Regions from separate parts of the Micromonospora sp. LA-10 genome, predicted to be linked through region 2. Evidence: predicted binding sites of a transcription regulator. Region 2 holds the regulator's gene; the other holds the start of a gene.
What was found. Region 2 encodes HspR, which represses chaperone genes until heat shock. Its sites were predicted from a motif close to TTGAGTNNNNNNNACTCAA; they were not measured.
Positions count from the first base shown of each region.

Region 1 (3,405 bases), 3.1 Mb from region 2:
CAGAACGGCGGTCAGACCGGCGGGAACAACAACGGCGGCGGCCAGAACAACGGTGGCGGCAACGGGCTGAACGTGCTCGCCAAGGACTGCTCCGGCAGCCAGCTGCAGGGGCATGACGGTTTCCAGAACGGCAACCGGTGCGTCAGCACCGCGTTCGGTGAGGTGGGCGCCGCGGCGAACAACCCGTCGCTGCTGATCACGCAGTTCCCGAACCAGGTGCGGCGCAATCAGCCGTTCACGCTCCGGGTGACCACCAAGAACCTCGTGCGGGACCGCTTCCTCGCGGCCGGGCAGGGCGGCTACTACCTGGAGAGCTCGCTGCTCAACGGCCAGGGTCTGGTGCGCGGCCACTTCCACACCGCCTGCCGGATGCTCGGCAGCACCCGGCAGCCCCCGAACCCGCAGGACGTGCCGGCGTTCTTCGTCGCCACCGAGGACGGCCGCGGCGGCAACCAGCCCGATGACGTGCTGATCCAGATCCCGGGCCTGGCGCAGTCGGGTGTGGCGCAGTGCGCGGTCTGGGCCGGTGACGGTTCGCACCGCATCCCGATGATGGAGCGGGCGAACCAGACTCCCGCCATCGACGTGGTGCGCATCCGGGTCAACTGAGAGCGCGCGACGGCCGCGGTCGCCCGGGGAGCCTTCCGGGTGGCCGCGGCCGTCGCATGTCCGCGCGGTGGGTCCGGCAGGGAAGCGTGGGATTGGATCCGGGAAGAAATTTCGTGCCGCCGGAATCCAGCCCGATGAAAGTCATCGACGACACAAAAGGCCGGGCGGCCCGCTCCGATTTCTCAGCGTGACCCCGGGATGCCCGACGGTGAGTGTTTAGCGCTCAGCGGTTCTTGTACGCCTCGACGACCGACACCGGGATGCGCCCGCGCTCGGAAATCTCGTACCCGTTCTTGGCCGCCCATTCGCGGATGGCGCGGTTCTGCTCGCGGTCCATTCCCGAGGTGCTCGGCCGGCCCGTGCGCCGGGTGGTGCGCGCGACCTCGGTCGCGCCGCGGCCGATCCGCCTGCCAGCGCTGATGTACGGGTCCAGCGCCTTGCGCAGAACGCCCGCGTTCTCGTCGGACACGTCGATCGTGTACGCCACGCCGTCCAGGCTGAACTCGACGGTCCGATCGGCCTTTCCGCCGTCGAGGTCGTCGGTCAGAACGGTGATTACTTTCCTTGCCATCGCCATTACTCCCTGTGTCGGGCGGGGTGTGCTAAGAGTCTGACTTACCTCACGGTAATTTCGCAACAATACCCGCCTCTTTGCATTCGGCGGGTCGTGCCGGTAAGCGTCGGGGGCAATAGGGCGCGAGTGCGCGAACGGTGCCGGGTGCGGCAGCCGCAGTGGCCTGGGTCACAACCCGGAACAAGGGGCACGTTTTGTTACTTGAGCCAGACACGCTCAACCGACGTGATGGCAGGTGTTCGATGGCAACTCTTCCGGTACTTCCCTTGACCGACGCCGTCCTGCTGCCCGGGATGGTCATCCCGGTGACTCTCGACCCCACCACCCAGGCCGCCGTCGACGCGGCCCGCGCCACCGGCGACAAGGAACTCCTGGCCGTGCCCCGCCTCGACGGCGAGTACGGCTCCGTCGGCGTGGTCGCGACCATCGAGAAGGTGGGCCGGCTGCCCAGCGGTGAGCCGGCCGCGGTGATCCGCGGTCTCGCCCGCGCCCGCATCGGCTCCGGCGTGCCCGGGCCCGGTGCCGCCCTCTGGGTCGAGGCGGCGACCCTCGACGAGCCCGCCCCGGCGGGCCGCGCCCGGGAACTCGCCCGCGAGTACCGCGCGCTCATGACGTCAGTGCTCCAGCAGCGTGGCGCCTGGCAGGTGATCGACGCGATGGAGCGGATGACGGACCTGTCCGAGCTGGCCGACTCGGCCGGCTACGCGCCCTGGCTCAGCCTGGCGCAGAAGACCGAGCTGCTCGCCGCGCCGGACGTCACCGCCCGGCTGGAACTGCTGGTCGGCTGGGTGAAGGAGCACCTGGCCGAGCAGGAGGTCACCGAGCAGATCAACAGCGACGTCCGCGAAGGGCTGGAGAAGTCCCAGCGCGAGTTCCTGCTCCGCCAGCAGCTCGCCGCGATCCGCAAGGAACTCGGCGAGGACGAGCCGGACGGCTCCGCCGACTACCGCTCCCGGGTGGAGTCCGCCGACCTGCCGGAGAAGGTACGCGAGGCGGCGCTGCGCGAGGTCGGCAAGCTGGAGCGGGCCAGCGACGCCTCACCCGAGGCGGGCTGGATCCGTACCTGGCTGGACACCGTGCTGGAGATGCCGTGGAGCACGCGTACCCAGGACAACACGGACCTGGCCGCGGCCCGGGCCGTGCTCGACGCCGACCACGCCGGCCTGGCCGACGTGAAGGACCGCATCCTGGAGTACCTGGCGGTGCGCAACCGGCGCGCGGAGCGCAACCTCGGCGTGGTCGGCGGCCGCGGCTCGGGCGCGGTGCTGGCCCTGGCCGGCCCGCCCGGAGTCGGCAAGACCAGCCTCGGCGAGTCGGTCGCCCGGGCGCTGGGCCGCAACTTCGTGCGCGTGTCCCTCGGCGGTGTACGCGACGAGGCGGAGATCCGCGGCCACCGGCGCACCTACGTCGGCGCGCTGCCCGGCCGGATCGTGCGGGCGTTGCGCGAGGCCGGCTCGATGAACCCGGTCGTGCTGCTCGACGAGGTCGACAAGCTGGCCGCCGGCTACGCCGGCGACCCGGCCGCGGCCCTGCTGGAGGTGCTCGACCCGGCGCAGAACCACACGTTCCGCGACCACTACCTGGAGGTCGACCTCGACCTGTCCGACGTGCTGTTCCTGGCCACCGCCAACGTGGTGGAGGCGATCCCCGGCCCGCTGCTGGACCGGATGGAGCTGGTCGCGCTGGACGGCTACACCGAGGACGAGAAGGTGGCCATCGCCCGCGACCACCTGCTGCCCCGGCAGCGGGAACGGGCCGGGCTGACCACCGAGGAGGTCACGATCGCCGACGAGGCGCTGGCGCTGATCGCGGGCGAGTACACCCGGGAGGCCGGCGTCCGGCAGCTCGAACGGGCCCTGGCGAAGATCCTGCGCAAGGTGGCCGTCGCGCTCGCCACGGACTCCGCGCCGGTGCACGTGGACGCCGGCAACCTGGCCCGCTACCTGGGCCGGCCGAAGTTCACCCCGGAGTCGGCCGAACGCACCGCCGTGCCCGGCGTGGCGACCGGGCTGGCCGTCACCGGCGCCGGTGGCGACGTGCTGTTCATCGAGGCCACCACCATGGAGGGTGAGCCGGGGCTGACGCTCACCGGCCAGCTCGGCGACGTGATGAAGGAGTCCGCGCACATCGCCTGGTCGTACCTGCGGTCGAACGGGCGGCGCTACGGGCTGGACCCGAACGCGCTGGCCGGACGGCGGATCCACCTGCACGTCCCGGCGGGC
Region 1 is NZ_CP195710.1:28,568-31,972, forward strand. It holds gene ACSDG8_RS00120 (hypothetical protein) at 1-609, shown strand, start outside; gene ACSDG8_RS00125 (histone-like nucleoid-structuring protein Lsr2) at 833-1,180, opposite strand; gene lon (endopeptidase La) at 1,426-3,405, shown strand, end outside.
Region 1: the regulator HspR is predicted to act here: its motif matches at 1,385-1,403, upstream of lon (endopeptidase La).

Region 2 (3,405 bases):
GGCCGCCCGCCGGGTCGGGATCGCCGAGCCCGGTCGCTGGCGGGCCGGCCTGGCGCTGACACCGCGCGGCGAGTTCTCCATCGTCATCGCCGGGCTGGCCGTCTCCGCCCTCTACCCGGTGGACCCGAAGCTGGCGGCGCTCGCCACCGCGTACGTGTTGATCACGGTGGTGACCGGCCCGCTTCTCGCCCGGCTGCCCGACACGCAGTGGTTCAAGCAGTGGCTGCGCACCCGCGCCGCAGCCGCCCGTACGCCGGCGCCGTTGCCCGCGCCGACCGGAGACTGACCGGTGCCGGGCCGGGTCCGCCGCAGGGCAGATCCGGCCCGGCGTTGTCAAATTGATCCCCGGAAGGTCTACCACTGCTCCGCTCAGCCGCGTTAACGTTTCGGCCCAGCAGCCAGGGTCCGCGGGTGGCCGGTGCCCCCGCCAGCGCAAGCGGAAGGTCGGCCGGTGAGCGTGCAGGAAGAGACGTTCCACGGCTTCGCCAATCCGGTCGATCCCTCGCCCGCCGAACTCCGGGCGTGGGCCTACCAACCGGATTCGGTGCCGCTGACCTCGATGCCGCCCGACTGGGACCTGCTGGTCGCCGGTGACCACCTGGTGCAGACGCTGTTCGACCTGGCGATGGACCAGGGCTGCCCGGCTCGCCGGTTCGCGCTGCACTGCCTCTACATCTACGCCGCCGACGGCATCCGGACGAACTTCCGCGCCCATCCCAAGCGCCGTTTCCGCAAGCTGGTCGAGCAGGCCGAGCGCGCCGGCGACGACCTGATGCGCAACTGGGCGCACAACAGCCGCGTGCTGCTCGCCCGGCCGGACCTCTTCGTCTACCGGGACTGGTGCGAGGGCGGCCTGGTCCGCGAGAACCGCCGCCTCTGACGCGTCGCTTTCCCCGGAACACGAACGGGCCGCGATCCCGAGCACACGAACGGGCCGGGATCCCCCGTGGATCCCGGCCCGCACGTCGGCGGATCGTCAGGTCGACCCGCCCTGCTTCTTGCGCCTCTCGTCGTCCCGGGCCCGGTCCACGCCGTGGTCCGTCTGGTCGGCGAAGCGCCCTTCCTTGACCTTGTCGCTGAAGCGTCCCTCGGTGACCCGATCGAACCGCTCGCGGACGTTCTCGGCCACCTTCTCGAGTCGTTCCTCGGCGCGTTCCGCCACCTTCTTCGCCGGTTCCGCCATGGCTCCCCCCGCCAGCCCGGAGTCCGCTTTGGGGCTTTTGCCCCTACGGAAAAGCCTAATCGACCCCGCTCTGCCGTACCCCGGATTCCCCTGACCCGGACCGCGAACCGGCCCGGGCAGGAACGAAGGCCGGCGCGGCCCCGGGGGAGCGGGGCGCGCCGGCCTTCCGGTGAAAGGTCAGCGGTCGGGAGCGCGGCGCGGTCGCCACACGACGAGCGCGGTGGACGTGCGGTTGGTCGGCACGAGATCGCCGCGGGGAAAGCCACCGAGCGACTCCAGCTCGGCGATCCGCCGGTACGCGGCGTCCAGCTCCGCCTCCAGGCGGGCCACCCGCTGCTGCGCCTCTTCGAGCAGCCGCTCCAGCCCGATGATCCGCTTGACCCCGGCCAGGTTGATCCCGTCGTCCTGGCTGAGCCGCTGCACCTCGCGCAGCAGGACCACGTCCCGGACGCTGTACCGGCGACCACCGCCGGACGCCCGGCCCGCCTGCACCAGGCCCAACCGGTCGTACTGGCGCAGCGTCTGGGGGTGCATCCCCGCCATCCGCGCAGCCACCGAGATCATCAAGACCTTGGCCTCGTAGGCCGGGTCACCTGAGCCGACGTACTCCTCCGACATGCCCGCTCACCTCCGCTGCCGCCGTCAACTGAATCGACGTACCCGCGCGTCGAGATGTTCCCGCGCGGCGGGCGGAGTCTGCTCCGCGAAGGTCTCCAGCGCCGCCCGCGCCTCGTCCGAGACCTTTGCCGGGACCACCACGTCGAGCGTGACCAGCAGGTCACCGGCGCGGCCGTCCTTGCGTACGACGCCCTTGCCGCGGGCGCGCAGCACCCGCCCGCTGGGCGTACCCGGTGGCACCCGCAGCGTCACCGTCCCATCCAGGGTCGGTACGCGCAGGTCCGTGCCGAGGACCGCCTCGGCGTACGTGATCGGGACGTTCAGGGTCAGGTCGTCCCCGGTGCGCCCGAACAGCTCGTCCGGGCGGACCTTCACCTGCACGAACAGGTCGCCCGCCGGACCGCCCCGCTCACCGGGCTCACCCCGGCCGGCCAGCCGGATCCGCTGCCCGTCGGCCACCCCGGCGGGAAAGCGCACGTTGAGCGTGCGGGTCTTGGTGACGCCGCCGGTGCCGTGGCACTCCGGGCACTTCTCCTCGACGATCGTGCCGACGCCCTGGCAGTTGCGGCACGGCTCGGAGAAGCTGAACGACCCCTGGTTGCGGGTGGTCACCCCGGCGCCGTGACAGACGGGGCAGGCCACCGGCTGCGTGCCCGGCTTCGCGCCGTTGCCGTGGCAGGTGTCGCAGACGCCTGGCGCGCGCAGCGTCAGCGGCAGCGTGACGCCGCGGACCGCGTCGGAGAAGTCCAGCGCCACCTCGGTCTCGACGTCCCGGCCACGCGCCGGGCCGCGCGGACGCGCCGCGCCGCCCCCGCCGCCGCCGCCGCCGGAGAAGATCGAGCTGAACAGGTCGGTGAAACCGCCGCCGCCGAACCGGGTGTCGCCGCCGCCCGCGCCGCCGCCGAACAGGTCGGAGACGTCGAACGGCACGCCGCCCGGCTGGCCCGCCCCGCGGGCGCCGCGGCGGAAGGCACCCGAGCCGAACAGCGAGCGCATCTCGTCGTACTCGCGTCGCTTCTTCTCGTCGCCCAGCACCGCGTACGCCTCGGAGACGGTCTTGAACCGCTCCTCGGCCCCGGTGTCACCGGGGTTGTGGTCCGGGTGCGACTCCCGGGCCAGCTTGCGGTACGCCTTCTTGATCTCGTCCGAGGAGGCGGACTTCTCCACGCCAAGCGCGGCGTAGTAGTCCTTCTCGATCCAGTCCTTGGAACTCACCGGTCCACCCCCTTCCACGGGTCGAAGCCCGGTCGTCCCGCCCGCCCGGTGAGGGCGGGCGGGACGTCACGGGTCGGCACTACTCCGGGTCCGCGACCGCGACCATGGCGGGCCGCAGCAGCCGCTCGCCGAGCTGGTAACCCCGGCGCATGACCTGCACGCAGGTCGACTCGGTCACGTCGGCGGACGTCTGGTGCGCCACCGCCTCGTGGCGGGTCGGGTCGAACGGGTCGCCCTTCTCGCCGAAGGCGGTCAGGCCGAACTTGCCCAGCGCGGCGGTGAGCTGCTCGGCCACGCTGCCGAACGGGCCCACCAGATCGCCGTGCTCGCGGGCCCGGTCCAGGTCGTCCAGGATCGGCAGCAGCGCGCTGAGCACCGCCCCGGTGGCC
Region 2 is NZ_CP195710.1:3,513,555-3,516,959, forward strand. It holds gene ACSDG8_RS16625 (cation:proton antiporter) at 1-286, shown strand, start outside; gene ACSDG8_RS16630 (hypothetical protein) at 452-880, shown strand; gene ACSDG8_RS16635 (hypothetical protein) at 977-1,183, opposite strand; gene ACSDG8_RS16640 (heat shock protein transcriptional repressor HspR) at 1,361-1,801, opposite strand; gene dnaJ (molecular chaperone DnaJ) at 1,826-3,016, opposite strand; gene grpE (nucleotide exchange factor GrpE) at 3,096-3,405, opposite strand, start outside.